2 regions of the Comamonas thiooxydans genome follow, and region 2 is predicted to be linked to the other one. Evidence: predicted binding sites of a transcription regulator. Region 2 holds the regulator's gene; the other holds the start of a gene.
The links. The regulator FNR, encoded in region 2, switches genes on or off when oxygen is low (the NO sensors DNR and NnrR bind a similar motif). The targets are predictions, from matches to a motif close to TTGATNNNNATCAA.

Region 1: adhP (alcohol dehydrogenase AdhP) is a predicted target of FNR. The motif match lies at 3,498-3,511, and genes of this name have one in related genera.

The regions. Positions count from the first base shown of each region.
Region 1 covers NZ_AP026738.1:5,313,061-5,319,821, forward strand. Annotated here, with positions in the region: gene CTR2_RS24720 (5-formyltetrahydrofolate cyclo-ligase) at 1-174, shown strand, start outside; gene CTR2_RS24725 (hypothetical protein) at 193-453, shown strand; gene queC (7-cyano-7-deazaguanine synthase QueC) at 572-1,336, opposite strand; gene CTR2_RS24735 (glutathione S-transferase family protein) at 1,453-2,133, shown strand; gene CTR2_RS24740 (multifunctional CCA addition/repair protein) at 2,193-3,455, shown strand; gene adhP (alcohol dehydrogenase AdhP) at 3,692-4,726, shown strand; gene trxC (thioredoxin TrxC) at 4,802-5,236, opposite strand; gene CTR2_RS24755 (DUF2905 domain-containing protein) at 5,358-5,558, opposite strand; gene CTR2_RS24760 (Bug family tripartite tricarboxylate transporter substrate binding protein) at 5,767-6,753, shown strand.
Region 2 covers NZ_AP026738.1:2,144,741-2,151,501, forward strand. Annotated here, with positions in the region: gene CTR2_RS09850 (cbb3-type cytochrome oxidase subunit 3) at 1-34, shown strand, start outside; gene ccoP (cytochrome-c oxidase, cbb3-type subunit III) at 62-973, shown strand; gene ccoG (cytochrome c oxidase accessory protein CcoG) at 1,056-2,498, shown strand; gene CTR2_RS09865 (FixH family protein) at 2,625-2,930, shown strand; gene CTR2_RS09870 (hypothetical protein) at 3,195-3,458, shown strand; gene fnr (fumarate/nitrate reduction transcriptional regulator Fnr) at 3,522-4,244, opposite strand; gene hemN (oxygen-independent coproporphyrinogen III oxidase) at 4,513-5,895, shown strand; gene CTR2_RS09885 (sulfite exporter TauE/SafE family protein) at 5,899-6,612, shown strand; gene CTR2_RS09890 (HD-GYP domain-containing protein) at 6,723-6,761, shown strand, end outside.

The DNA of each region.
Region 1 (6,761 bases), 2.7 Mb from region 2:
CGCCTCGGCTATGGCGGCGGCTTCTATGACCGCACGCTGGCCGAGCTGAGCCCGCGCCCGTTCACCGTGGGCCTGGGCTACACCAATGGCTATGTCGATGACTTCCAGCCCGAGGCCCATGACCTGCCACTGGACGCCATCCTCAACGACAACGGCGTGGTCTGGCCCGTCTAACCTTTGAATCGCTTTGCCATGAGTCGTCCCCGCAAGAACATTCCCCAGCGCCGCTACCGCCAGCGCCCGCCACTGACCGTGATGCAGCTGCCGCTCACGCACCCCGAGGTGCTGCGGCTGCAATCCCATATGCGCCGCCATGGCGCGCTCGGCCTGACACCGCGCCAGCACGATGCCATCTGGGACTTTCTGTTCGAGCGCCCCGAGAGCCAGGCCTGGCTCAGCCAGATGACGGCGCAGATTCAGGCCGGGCAGATCGCCACGCGGCCCAGCGCCTGAGTCGGACTCATCGAAAAAAATGCTCCTTATTAAGGAGCATTTACCACTTCAAATCAAATGACTTCAATGCTTTTTCAGCCTGAAGTCCTTTTTCATCAAGCGCAAGCAGCTATCGATTTCAGGACACCGACTGGCTGGCGCGCCAGTTCTGCCAGCCCGATGCACGCAGCTCGCAGGCCGGGCAGCTGCCGCAGCCATAGCCCCAGTCGTGCAGCACATCGCGCGTGCCCTGGTAGCAGGTATGGGTCTCGGTGCGGATCAGCTCCACCAGCTCGCTGCCGCCCAGATCATGGGCCAGCTGCCAGGTCTGGGCCTTGTCCAGCCACATCAGCGGCGTATCGATGCGCAACCGGCGCTCCAGGCCCAGGTTCAGCGCCAGCTGCTGGGCCTTCATGGTGTCGTCACGGCAATCGGGGTAGCCCGAGTAATCGGTCTCGCAGACGCCGGTGACGATCACCGTCAGCCCGCGGCGATAGGCCAGCGCGCCGGCCAGCGTCAGAAACAGCAGATTGCGGCCCGGCACAAAGGTATTGGGCAGGCCGTCGGCCTGCATGGCAAAAGCCACATCCTCGGTCAGGGACGAGCCGCCGATCTGCTTGAGCACGTCGAGCGACAGCACATGGTCCTCGCCCAGACGCGGCGCCCACTGGGGAAAGCGCTGAGCCAGCTGCTCGCGCACGCCGGCGCGCACCTGCATCTCCACGCTGTGGCGCTGGCCGTAGTCAAAGCCCAGCGTCTCCACGCGCTCGAACATGGCCAGGGCCTGGGCCAGGCAGGTGGTCGAGTCCTGGCCGCCCGAGAACAGCACCAGCGCGCCCTTGTGGTGACCAGCCCCTGCCACATGCGCGGCCAGGTTTGCAGAAGAAGTGGAAGTATTTGCCATAGTGGTGCAATTACATCATCCGCCGCGCCGCCCAGACATGACTGTGGAATCAAAACACACAGACCGCCAGGCCCAAGCTTGATAAGCTCGGCGGCAGATACACACAGGAGTCCGCCATGAAGCTCTATATCGGCAACAAGAATTACTCATCCTGGTCCATGCGGCCCTGGGTGCTGATGCGCCAAAGCGGCATCAGCTTCGAAGAGCTCACACTGCGCTTTGACAGCTTTGCCCCCGACTCCAGCTTCAAGCTGCAGGCGCTGGCACTCGCCCCCACCGGCAAGGTGCCGCTGCTGGTCGACGAGGGGCTGGTCATCTGGGACAGCCTGGCCATCTGCGAATACCTGGCCGAGCGCTTCCCCGACAAGCACCTGTGGCCACAGACCGTGGCCCAGCGCGCCCGCGCGCGCAGCCTGGTGGCGCAGATGCACAGCGGCTTCGGTGCGCTGCGCAGCTTCTGCCCCATGAATATCGAAGCCCAGTTGCAGGAGACCGGCGCCCGGCTCTGGGCCGAGCATGCTGACCTGCGCAGCGATGTCCAGCAGCTCGAGGAACTCTGGACCCCGCTGCTGAACGCCGCCAGCGGCCCCATGCTGTTTGACCAGTTCAGCATTGCCGATGCTTTTTTTGCGCCGGTCTGCATGCGCATCAACAGCTACGGCCTGCCGACCTCGGCCCCGGTACGCGCCTATGTGCAGCGCGTCACCCAGCTGCCCGCCACCCAGGAATGGATTCAGGCGGCCCTGGCCGAGCAGGACTTTCTGCAGTTCGAAGAGCCTTATCGCCAGCAGCGCTGAGGCAGCAATCCCGCAATCGCGGTATCTGCAGGCCGACGCGCAGCCACTACCATTGCAGCATGAGTGAATTCAAGGTTTTCAAGGTAGGCGGCGCGGTGCGTGATGCATTGCTGGGCCTGCCCGTCAACGACACGGACTGGGTGGTGGTTGGCGCCACCCCGGAGCAGATGAGCGCGCGCGGCTTCGTGCCCGTGGGGCGCGACTTTCCGGTGTTCCTGCATCCCCAGACCCATGAGGAATACGCGCTGGCGCGCACCGAGCGCAAGAACGGCATGGGCTATCGCGGCTTTGTGGTTCACACCGCCGCCGATGTGACGCTGGAAGAAGACCTGGCGCGGCGCGATCTCACCATCAACTCCATCGCCGCTCCTGCGGACTGGAGAGGCAAGGACGAGCTCCAGGACCTGGTGGATCCTTATCACGGCCAGCAGGATCTGAAGGACCGCGTGCTGCGCCATGTGACCGATGCCTTTCGCGAAGACCCGGTGCGCATTCTGCGTCTGGCGCGCTTTGCGGCGCGCTTCACCGACTTCCGCGTCGCGCCCGAAACCATGGAACTCATGCGCGAGATGGTGGCCGCCGGCGAGGTCGATGCCCTGGTGCCCGAGCGCGTGTGGCAGGAAATCAGCCGCGGCCTGATGGAGGAGCGGCCCTCGCGCATGTTCGACATCCTGCGCGAATGCGGGGCGCTGGTCCGGCTGCTGCCCGAGCTAGACAGACTCTGGGGCGTTCCCCAGCGCGCCGAATACCACCCCGAGATCGATTGCGGCGTGCATGCCATGATGGTGCTGGACATGTCGGCGCGTCTGCAGGCTCCGCTGTCCGTGCGTTTTGCCTGCCTGTGCCATGACTTCGGCAAAGGCACCACGCCGGCCGATGTGCTGCCCCGCCATATCGGCCATGAACAGCGCAGCGCCCGCCTGCTGCTGCAGGTCTGCGAGCGCTGGCGCGTGCCCAACGACTGCAAGGAGCTGGCCGAGGTCGTGGCGCGCGAACATGGCAACCTCCACCGCAGCAACGAACTCAATGCCGCCGCCCTGCTGCGCCTGCTGGAGCGCTGCGATGCCATCCGCAAGCCCCAGCGCTTCGAGGAAGCCCTGCTGGCCTGCGAATGCGATGCACGCGGCCGGCTGGGCTTTGAAGAGGCGGCGTATCCGCAGCGCCAGCGCCTGGGCAATGCCCTGAAGGCGGCTCTCGCCGTGGAGACCGCCCCCGTTGCCCAGGCGGCAGCGCAGCGTGGCCTCAAGGGCAAGGCCATTGGCGATGCCGTGAGCAAGGCGCGCGAGCAGGCGATTGCAGCCTATCTGGAAGGCGGCGCCTAGCCGTCCGCGCGCCGAGGCCCGCGCGGCAGGGATGGGCGCGACTTGAGTTAAGTCAAAGAAGCTATGCTGCAGCCATTGCACAGTACGAGACGGCTGCGGCGGTTCGCTCCGCCGGGGCCATGCAGCGGGTCACGAAGCCCGCTGCAACACCCATGCCATACCGGCATGGTTCTTTGACGGGCAAGTGTCCGGCCTACAGGTCTGGGCCTTGCCTTCTACTTCAAGGAGGTGCTCTGATGTCCTTACCCCAGACCATGAAAGCCGCCGTGGTGCGTTCCTTCGGGAAGCCGCTCACGATCGAAGAAATGCCGGTCCCTCGACCGGCAGACGATCAGATCCTGGTCAAGATTGCCGCCTCCGGCGTCTGCCACACCGATCTGCATGCGGCCGAAGGAGACTGGCCTGTCAAGCCTCATCCGCCCTTCATTCCCGGCCACGAAGGCGTGGGCTATGTGGCTGCGGTGGGCAAGAACGTCAAGCATGTCAAGGAAGGCGATCGCGTAGGCGTGCCCTGGCTGCACAGCGCCTGCGGCTTCTGCCGCCACTGCATAGGCGGCTGGGAAACCTTGTGCGAATCTCAGACCAATACCGGCTATTCGGTCAACGGCGGCTTTGCCGACTACGCACTGGCCGATCCCAACTATGTGGGCCATCTGCCGTCCAACGTGAGCTTTATCGATGTCGCTCCCGTACTCTGCGCCGGGGTCACGGTGTACAAGGGGCTGAAAGTCACCGACGCCAAGCCCGGCGACTGGGTGGTGATTTCGGGCATCGGCGGCCTGGGCCATATGGCTGTGCAATATGCCAAGGCCATGGGCTTCAACGTCGCGGCCGTCGACATCGATGACAGCAAGCTTGCTCTGGCACGTCAGCTGGGCGCCACCGTCACCGTCAACGCCATGAACACCGATCCGGCAGCCTACCTGCAAAGAGAGATCGAAGGCGCCCACGGCGTGCTGGTCACGGCCGTATCCCCCAAGGCTTTCGAGCAGGCTCTGGGCATGGTGCGTCGCGGCGGCACGATTTCGCTCAACGGCCTGCCGCCCGGCGACTTTCCGCTGCCGATCTTCTCCATGGTGCTCAAGGGCATCACGGTACGCGGCTCCATCGTCGGCACGCGCCTGGACCTGCAGGAGTCGCTGGACTTTGCCGCCCAGGGCAAGGTCAAGGCCACCGTCTCCACCGACAAGCTGGAAAACATCAACGACATCTTTGCCCGCATGCACGCAGGCAAGATCGAAGGCCGCGTGGTGCTGGACATCGCCGCCTGAGCAAGGCTAACGCCCCGGCTGCGTCACTGGAAGCCATGCCCTGGTGATGCAGCCAGGAGCGGGAAAATCCGCCGCTCAGCTCACCGAGCGCACCCAGCGCACGATCTCCGAGGCAGGCAGTGCCCCGGAGATGCGGGCCAGTTCGCGGCCTTCCTTGAAGACCACCATGGTCGGAATGCTGCGTATGCCCAGCGGCGCGGCGGCCTGTGGATAAGCCTCGGTATCGAGCTTGGCCAGTTGCGCCTGCCCCGCCAGCTGCTGGGCCGCCTGGGCAAAGGCCGGAGCCATCATGCGGCAGGGGCCGCACCAGGGAGCCCAGAAATCCACGACCACGGGCAACTGGCTGCGCCCGGTGTGCCGGGTAAAGCTGTCGTTGTCCAGGGCCACGGGCTCGCCCGTCACCAGCGGCTGGTGGCAGCTGCCGCAATCGGGCTGATTGCCCAGTTGGTCGCTGGCGATGCGATTGGTGGTGTGGCAATGAGGGCAGACGTAGTGCAGGGATTCGGACACAGGGGCAACCTTTCTTTGGCAATGCCTGACGGTGCCAGCAGGCACTGCTCGGGCTCAGGTCCGTATGTGCAGCCAAAGCCTGCAGATTCAAGTCGGCCCGCCTCAGAACGTGTTTACGTTCTCAGAGCTTCACAAAGCGGGCAATCAGCGCCGCCACCACGCTGAGCAGCACGGTGCTGGCCACGGGCAGAAAAAATTCCTTGCCGAACAGCCGGAAGCGGAAGTCGCCGGGCAGACGCCCCAGCCCTATGCGCTGCAGCCAGCCGTGCAGCCCGTTGACGAGCAACAGGGCCAGAAAAATGACGATCAACCAGCGAATCATGAGGCTGCAAGTATAGAGGCCTGCCGCGCCGAGGGCCTGAGCGCCCATGCGGGCAGGCAGCCATTCCGTTTATGCATGACATGCTTCCCAAAGATTGATTGACCTCAATTCCTCCCTCTGCCCATGATGTCCAAGCCCTGCGCCATGCAGGGATCGGGCCCATGCGTCTGCCGTCGCGGCCCGCCAACAACAAACAACGAGACATACCGTGCCCCTGACCTTCTCACGCAAACAGATTCTCCTGACCGCGGCGCTGCTGGGCGCCAGCCTGGCCCTGCCGGCCGCCGCCGACAGCTTCCCCAATCGCCCGCTCAAGCTGGTCGTGCCCTTCTCGCCCGGCGGTAATACCGATGTCGTGGCGCGCCTGGTCGGCCAGGGCCTGGCCGAGGCCCTGGGACAGCCGGTCGTGGTGGAAAACGTCCCCGGAGCCAACGGTGCCATCGGTGCCAGCCGCGTCGCAGCCGCCGCCAATGACGGCTACACGCTGCTGTTCGGCACGGCGGGCACTCAGGCCATCAATCCCAGCCTGTACCGCAATCTCAGCGAGAAAAGCCTGGACGACTTCGAGTACATCGCTCTGGTGACCTCGATTCCCAATGTGCTGGTGGTCAACGAGTCGAAAACGCCGGTCAAATCGGTGGCCGAACTGGTGAGCTACGCGCGCGAGCGCCGCGCCGGGATGAGCTATGGCTCGCCGGGCATGGGCTCCACCGTGCATCTGTCGGGTGAGCTGCTCAAGAGCGCCGCCAAACTGGATCTGGTTCATGCGCCCTACAAGGGCAGCGCTCCGGCACTCACCGACCTGATCGGCGGCCAGATCGATTTCATCTTCGAGAACATCACACCGGCGCTGCCCTTCATCCAGGGCGGCAAGCTCAAGGCGCTGGCCGTGACCTCGGCCGAGCGCCTGCCGATGCTACCCCAGGTTCCGACCATGAAGGAAAGCGGCTTTCCGTCCTTTGTCACCGCCACCTGGAACGGCGTGCTGGCACCCAAGGGAACACCGCGCGCCGTGGTCCAGCGCCTGGAAGCGGCCACGCTCAAGGTGGCCAGCAGCCCCGAGTTCAAGGCCAGGGTCGCGGCCCTCGGCGGCGAGCCCCGCCTGCTCGGCTCAAGCGCGTTCCGCGACTTCACGCGCACCGAGTACAGGCACTGGGGCAGCATCATCCAGGCTGCCAAGCTCGAAAAGCAATAGGCGCCTCA
Region 2 (6,761 bases):
CGAGGCAGCTCAGGTTCCATTCCTGGAAGACTGAGTCTGATCACCACAACGAGAACATCCCATGAGCGATTTCATTAACAATTTCTGGTCGGTGTATGTCGCGGCGATTACGCTGATCGGCATCTTTGGCTGCTTGCTGCTGCTGATTCTGGTGGCCCGCAAGAAGGTCGTTCCCTCGGGCGACAACACCACAGGCCATGTCTGGGACGAAGACCTGCGTGAACTCAACAACCCCATGCCCAAGTGGTGGATGGGTCTGTTCGTGATCACCGTGGTTTTCAGCTTGGGCTATCTTGTGGTCTACCCAGGTCTGGGCGGCTTCGGCGGCAAGCTGGACTGGAGCCAGACCGGCGCCTACGACAAGGAAATGGCCAAGGCCAAGGCAGACCTGGAGCCTCTGTATGCCAAGTTCACCAGCATGCCCACCGAAGAAATGGCCAAGGACCCTCAGGCCATGGCCATTGGCGAGCGTCTGTTCATGAACAACTGTGCGCAATGCCACGGCTCTGACGCTCGCGGCAGCAAGTCCTTCCCGAACCTGGCGGACGGTGACTGGTTGCATGGTGGATCTCCCGAGAAGATCAGGGAGACCATCACCAACGGCCGTATCGGCATGATGCCGCCCATGGCGGCAGCCGTGGGCTCGGCGGACGATGTGCGCAATGTGGCGCACTATGTGCTGAGCCTGTCGGGCAGCCCTCACGATGCCGTCAAGGCTTCGCAAGGCAAGTCCAAGTTCGTGGCCTGTGCGGCTTGTCACGGCATGGACGGCAAGGGTAACCCAGCGCTGGGAGCGCCTAACCTGACCGATGACATCTGGCTGCATGGCTGGGGTGAGGCGGCAATCGTCAACATCGTCAACAACGGCAAGCACAATGAGATGCCTGCCCAGAAAGAGAAGTTGACGGAGGCTCAAATTGCCGTGTTGGCTTCCTATGTCTGGAGTCTTTCGAATACGCAAAACCAGAAGTAATGCGTTTTTAAAAGGCGGTGCCCTGGCACCGCCTTTTTCGCGTTTCAATTTTCAGTAATTACAAAAATATTAAGGAACTGCGATGCCGTGCGATCAGGGGAAGCCCCGAAAAGTCATACCGATCACGCCTGAGCCCCATGAGGGCGGGCCTGAGTTGGTGCCTATGTTCGCTTCCGAGCAAAAAGTGTACTCACGCTCCATCAGTGGCGTGTTCTCACGGTGGCGCTGGGCCATGGTGTTTCTGACCCAGATCGTCTTCTACGGCCTGCCCTGGCTGCAGTGGGGCGAGCGCCAGATGGTGCTGTTCGATCTGGGGGCCCGGCGCTTCTATCTGTTCGGACTGGTGCTGTACCCGCAGGACTTCATCTATCTGACGGGGCTGCTGATCATCAGCGCGCTGGGGCTGTTCCTGTTTACCGCCGTGGCGGGGCGTCTGTGGTGTGGCTTCTCCTGTCCGCAGACGGTCTACACCGAGATCTTCGTGTGGATCGAAAGCAAGGTCGAGGGCGATCGCAGTGCCCGCATGCGTATCGACAAGAGCGGCTGGACTTTGGAGAAGATCTGGAAAAAGTCGCTCAAGCAGTTTCTCTGGATCGTTCTGTCTCTTTGGACAGGCTTCACCTTTGTCGGCTACTTCGTGCCCATCCGTGAATTGGGTTTGGAGTTGATGGCCTTCCAGGGCAGTTGGCAGATTTTCTGGGTGGCGTTCTATGGGTTCGCCACCTACGGCAACGCCGGCTATATGCGTGAGCAGGTCTGCAAGTACATGTGTCCCTATGCACGCTTTCAGAGTGCCATGTTCGACAAGGACACCATGATCGTCAGCTACGACGCCGAACGTGGTGAAGCTCGCGGCCCGCGCAAGAAAGACGTTGACTACAAGGCGCAGGGCCTGGGGGACTGCATAGATTGCAAGCTTTGCGTTCAGGTCTGTCCCGTGGGCATCGATATCCGCAAAGGGCTGCAGTACGAGTGCATCGGCTGCGGTCTGTGCATCGATGCCTGCAACTCCGTGATGGACAAGATGGAGTATCCGCGTGGCCTGATCCGATTGACCACTCAGAATGCCGTGGCGAAGGCGTGGAAGCAGGTGCAGATGATTCGCCGCATTTTCCGTCCGCGTGTGCTGATCTACTCAGCCGTGCTGGTGGCCCTCAGCGCTGCCATGATCGCCAGTCTGGTGCTGCGCGAGCCGCTCAAGGTCGACGTGATTCGCGATCGTGCTGCGCTTTCGCGCATCGTGGCGGGCGGCAAGCTGGAGAACGTCTACCGTCTGCAGATCATGAATGCCACCGAGTCCGAGCAGCGCTACCGTATCAGCGCCGTGGGCCTGGAGAATCTGGAAGTCGCATCCGAGCAGGAAGTGAGCGTTGGCCCTGCAGAGACACGCGGCATTGCAGTGCGGCTGCAGATTCCGTATGGCTCAGCAACTCCCGGCTCGCACCCCGTACACTTCAATGTGGACGCAGTGACTGCCGGAGCAGGGCGTATTTCCGAGAAGACGGTGTTCCTGGTGCCGCGTTAATGCCAGGTCTTGCCGGTTTTCGTGAGCCATCACGGAGGCCGGACAAGGGCACCGCCAATCGGCAACAATTTATGCCACCCTGCCATGTGTGCCTGGGTGGCCAGAATTTTGGAAAGAGGTTTCATCATGTCGGCAGCACAAGCCAAGGTCTCGCAAACGGCCAAGATCATCCACCCCGAGGACGGCAAGCCCTGGTGGAAGTTTGCCCATGTCTGGCTCATCATCGCCGGTCCGGTAATCGTGGTGATTGCCGGCTTTGCCACGGCATACATCGCACTGAGCAGGCCCGATCCCGTGATTGACCCTGACTACTACCGCCATGGCATGGAAATCAACCAGCGCCTGAGCGAAAGTGAAAAAAGCCTGGCCCCAGCAGTCACCGGCCGCAATCATGCGGCCACGCCAGCCAAGGACCATCCGCTGGATCGCTGAGCGCTCCGGAGCTTGCTCCTTGCTCCGCCAAGGTCGCTTTTGCGGCCTTTTTTGTTGCCGATATCAAAATCAGAGCGTGGTGCGCATGCTCCGTATAACGTTGATGTAGACGTAAATGGTTTTTTGATATTCAGATAGCGCAGGATGCTACTGAAAAGAGAGCAATTCAGGGTTTCCCGCCACGGTGCATGCCCGAAGTCCTGCATGAACGGTCACCACTGTTGTGCAAAATATGACCAAGCCCACAGCCCAAGGAGAATCAGGATGGATGCTCGACGCTGGATGTGGATTGTCTGGCCGGCCTTTCTGGCGGCGGCAATCATGGAGATGGTGGTTTTCGCCTTTGTGGATCCGCTGGATGTGCACTGGCTGGGTTCCCCCCTGGACTGGTCGCGCCAGGCCATCTATACGGTCGCTTTTTTTGCCTTCTGGGTCGTGACCCTGGTCGGAGGTGCGATGACGGTGATGCTGGGGCGCTCCGTCAGCGATCTCAATGGCGGCATCGTTTCGGAGCCTCTGCCCGAGTAACTCGCGCAGACAAAAAAGCCCGCTGTCCGCGGGCTTTGTCCTGAGAGTGTCTGCCGACTTGGTTCAGCTCTGACATTGCTGGCTGTTGACGATGCGTTTGAGCGCCTCGGTATCCAGGATGCGCAGGTGGCGCTGCTTGACTTCCACAATGCCTTCCTCTGCAAATTTGGAGAAAGTGCGGCTCACGGTCTCGAGCTTGAGGCCCAGGTAACTGCCGATTTCTTCGCGCGTCATGCGCAGCACCAGCTCCGACTTGGAAAAGCCGCGTGCCGACAGACGCTGAACCAGGTTCAGCACAAAGGCCGCCAGGCGCTCTTCGGCCCGCATGCTGCCCAGCAGCAGCATCACGCCATGCTCGCGCACGATTTCGCGGCTCATGACCTTGTGCACATGGTTCTGCAGGGCCGTGACCTCGCGCGAGAGCTGCTCCAGTTTGTCAAACGGCATGACGCAGACCTCGGCGTCTTCCAGAGCCACGGCATCACAAGTGTGGTGGTCGTTGACGATGCCGTCCAGACCAATGATTTCGCCAGCCATCTGAAAGCCTGTGACCTGATCGCGTCCGTCTTCGGTGGCCACGCTGGTCTTGAAGAAGCCGGTTCGAATGGCATACAGCGAGGTGAACTCTTCGCCATTGCGAAACAGCAGCCCGCCGCGCTTGACCTTGCGGCGCGTGGCCACAATCTCGTCAATGCGCTCCATTTGTTCATCGTCCAGGCCCATGGGCATGCACAGTTCACGCAGATTGCAGTTGGAGCAGGATGCTTTGATGGTCTGAAGATTCATGGGCTTTTAGCAACGGCGCAGACAGACACAGAGTGGAGAGTCGCGCTGGTCATTGACCTCGTGGTTGAAGATGAGATGGATCAAATTGTCGCAGCACTTGCCTTGAGGTCTCTTGATTTTCATCAAGGACAGGGTGATTGCCTTGGGGCACATTGCCTATATTCGTTCAAAAACATGCGCTTTTGCCTATTTTGGGCATGATTTTCAGGATCTGATTTCCATTGAAATATGCTCCATACAGAGTGTGGGCGCACCCTAACTCCCAGTTATGACCGCAGTCACACCTGAGTTGCTGAGCCGCTTCGATATCCCCGGCCCACGCTACACATCGTTCCCAACAGCCGACCGTTTTGTTGAGGCTTTTGGTGCAGACGACTACATACTGGCACTCAAGCAGCGCAAGACGCATTCTGGCTCGCGCGCTTTGCCCCTGTCCGTTTATGTGCATGTGCCGTTCTGTGAGTCGCTTTGCTATTACTGCGCCTGCAACAAGATCGTGACCAAGCATCATGAAAAGGCTGCCGAGTATCTGGACTACTTGAGCCGCGAGCTGGCCATGCATACCGAGCATTGCGGCAAAGGCCAGCTCGTAAGCCAGCTGCATCTGGGCGGAGGCACACCGACCTTCTTCAGCGATGCAGAGTTGCAGCAGCTGATGGTCTTGATGCGTGAGCATTTCAAGCTGGATCCCGCGGGCGAGTACTCCATCGAGGTCGATCCGCGCACCGTCAGCAACGAGCGGCTGAGAGCTCTCAAGGACATGGGGTTCAATCGACTGAGCTTTGGCGTGCAGGACTTTGATCCCGCGGTGCAGAAAGCGGTGCACCGCGAGCAGCCCGCCGAGCAAGTATTTGCGCTGGTGGCCGAGGCACGCCGCCTGGGCTTTGTCTCCATCAATGTGGATCTGATCTACGGCTTGCCCAGACAAACGCCCGAGTCTTTTGCGCGCACGCTGGCACAGGTCAATGAGCTGCGTCCCGATCGCATTGCACTGTATGCCTATGCGCATCTGCCCGAGCGCTTCAAGCCGCAAAGGCGTATCGAATCGGCAGACCTGCCCATGGGACAGGACAAGCTGAACATGCTCTCCGGCGCCATTGATGCATTCATGAATGGCGGCTATGTCTATGTAGGCATGGACCACTTTGCATTGCCTGACGACTCTCTGGCCATTGCCAAGCGCCAGGGGCGCCTGCATCGCAACTTTCAGGGCTACAGTACCCAGCCTGATTGCGACCTGATTGCACTGGGCGTATCGGCTATCGGCAAAGTGGGTGCGACCTACAGTCAGAACGTCAAGACTCTTGAAGAGTATTACGATGCCGTCGATGGCGGCATGTTGCCCGTGCAGCGCGGACTGGCGCTTTCGCGTGATGATCTGGTGCGCAGAGCCGTCATCATGTCCATCATGTGCCAGGGCTCTGTCCTGTATGAGCCCATGGAGCAGGCCTGGCTCATCAATTTCCGCGAGTACTTCGCTGCGGAGCTGGATGCGCTGGCAGAGATGCAGCGCAACGGCTTGGTCGAGCTGTCCGTCGAGGGCTTCAGGGTCACTGGCCTGGGCTGGTTTTTTGTGCGCGGAGTAGCCATGCTGTTTGACCGATATTTGCAGGCCGACCGGAACCGCGCCCGCTTTTCGCGCATCATCTAGCGCATGTTGTTTTCGCTGGTCTGGACTGCTTTGATCATGGGGCTCGTGGGTGGGCCCCATTGTCTTGTGATGTGCGCTGCTCCCTGCAGTGTGGTCACAGCAGCGAAGCCTGTCGGCGGCGGGCAGCCAGTTGTCGTGCTCGGCCTGCAAAAACGCCAATGGCTGCGTACCAGCCTGTTTCATCTGGGCCGCATCGCTGCCTATGCCCTGCTGGGAGGAATTGCGGCCGTGGCCATGGAAAGTCTGTCCTGGCTGACCAGTCAGACAACGGCATTGCAGAAACTGTGGACGCTGATGCATGTGGCGGTCATGGCCTGGGGACTGGCCATGGTGGTGCAGGCGCGGCAGCCAGCCTGGCTGGAGCGGGCGGGGCGTTCCGTCTGGGCCAGGGTTCAGCCCTGGGTCACCGCGCCGGGCGGCAGTCTGGCAGCAGGCTTTGCCTGGGCACTGATGCCTTGTGGTTTGCTGTATTCGGCGGTGTTGGTGGCGGCCTTGAGTGGCGGCGCCTGGCAAGGTGCTTTGTCAATGGCAGCCTTTGCCGTTGGTGGTGCACTGTGGCTGCTGGCGGGGCCTTGGCTGTGGCAACTGGGGCAGTCGCATGTCAATGCATTGCGGGCCAGGTGGGGCACCAGAGTTGCAGGTCTGATGCTGATTGGTGTTGCGAGTTGGGCTTTGTGGATGGACCTGGTCTACAAACCCAGCCTTTGGTGCCGATAAGTCACACAAGAGGGGGTTGTTGACGCTGTTTGCATCCCAACAGACCCTAGTCATGCTTGAGCAGTCATGGAACTGCGGAATAATGTCTTATCTTGTGTGTAGCGCTCAAAGTGAATCGTTTCGTTGCTATTGATATCGGACAACTGCGT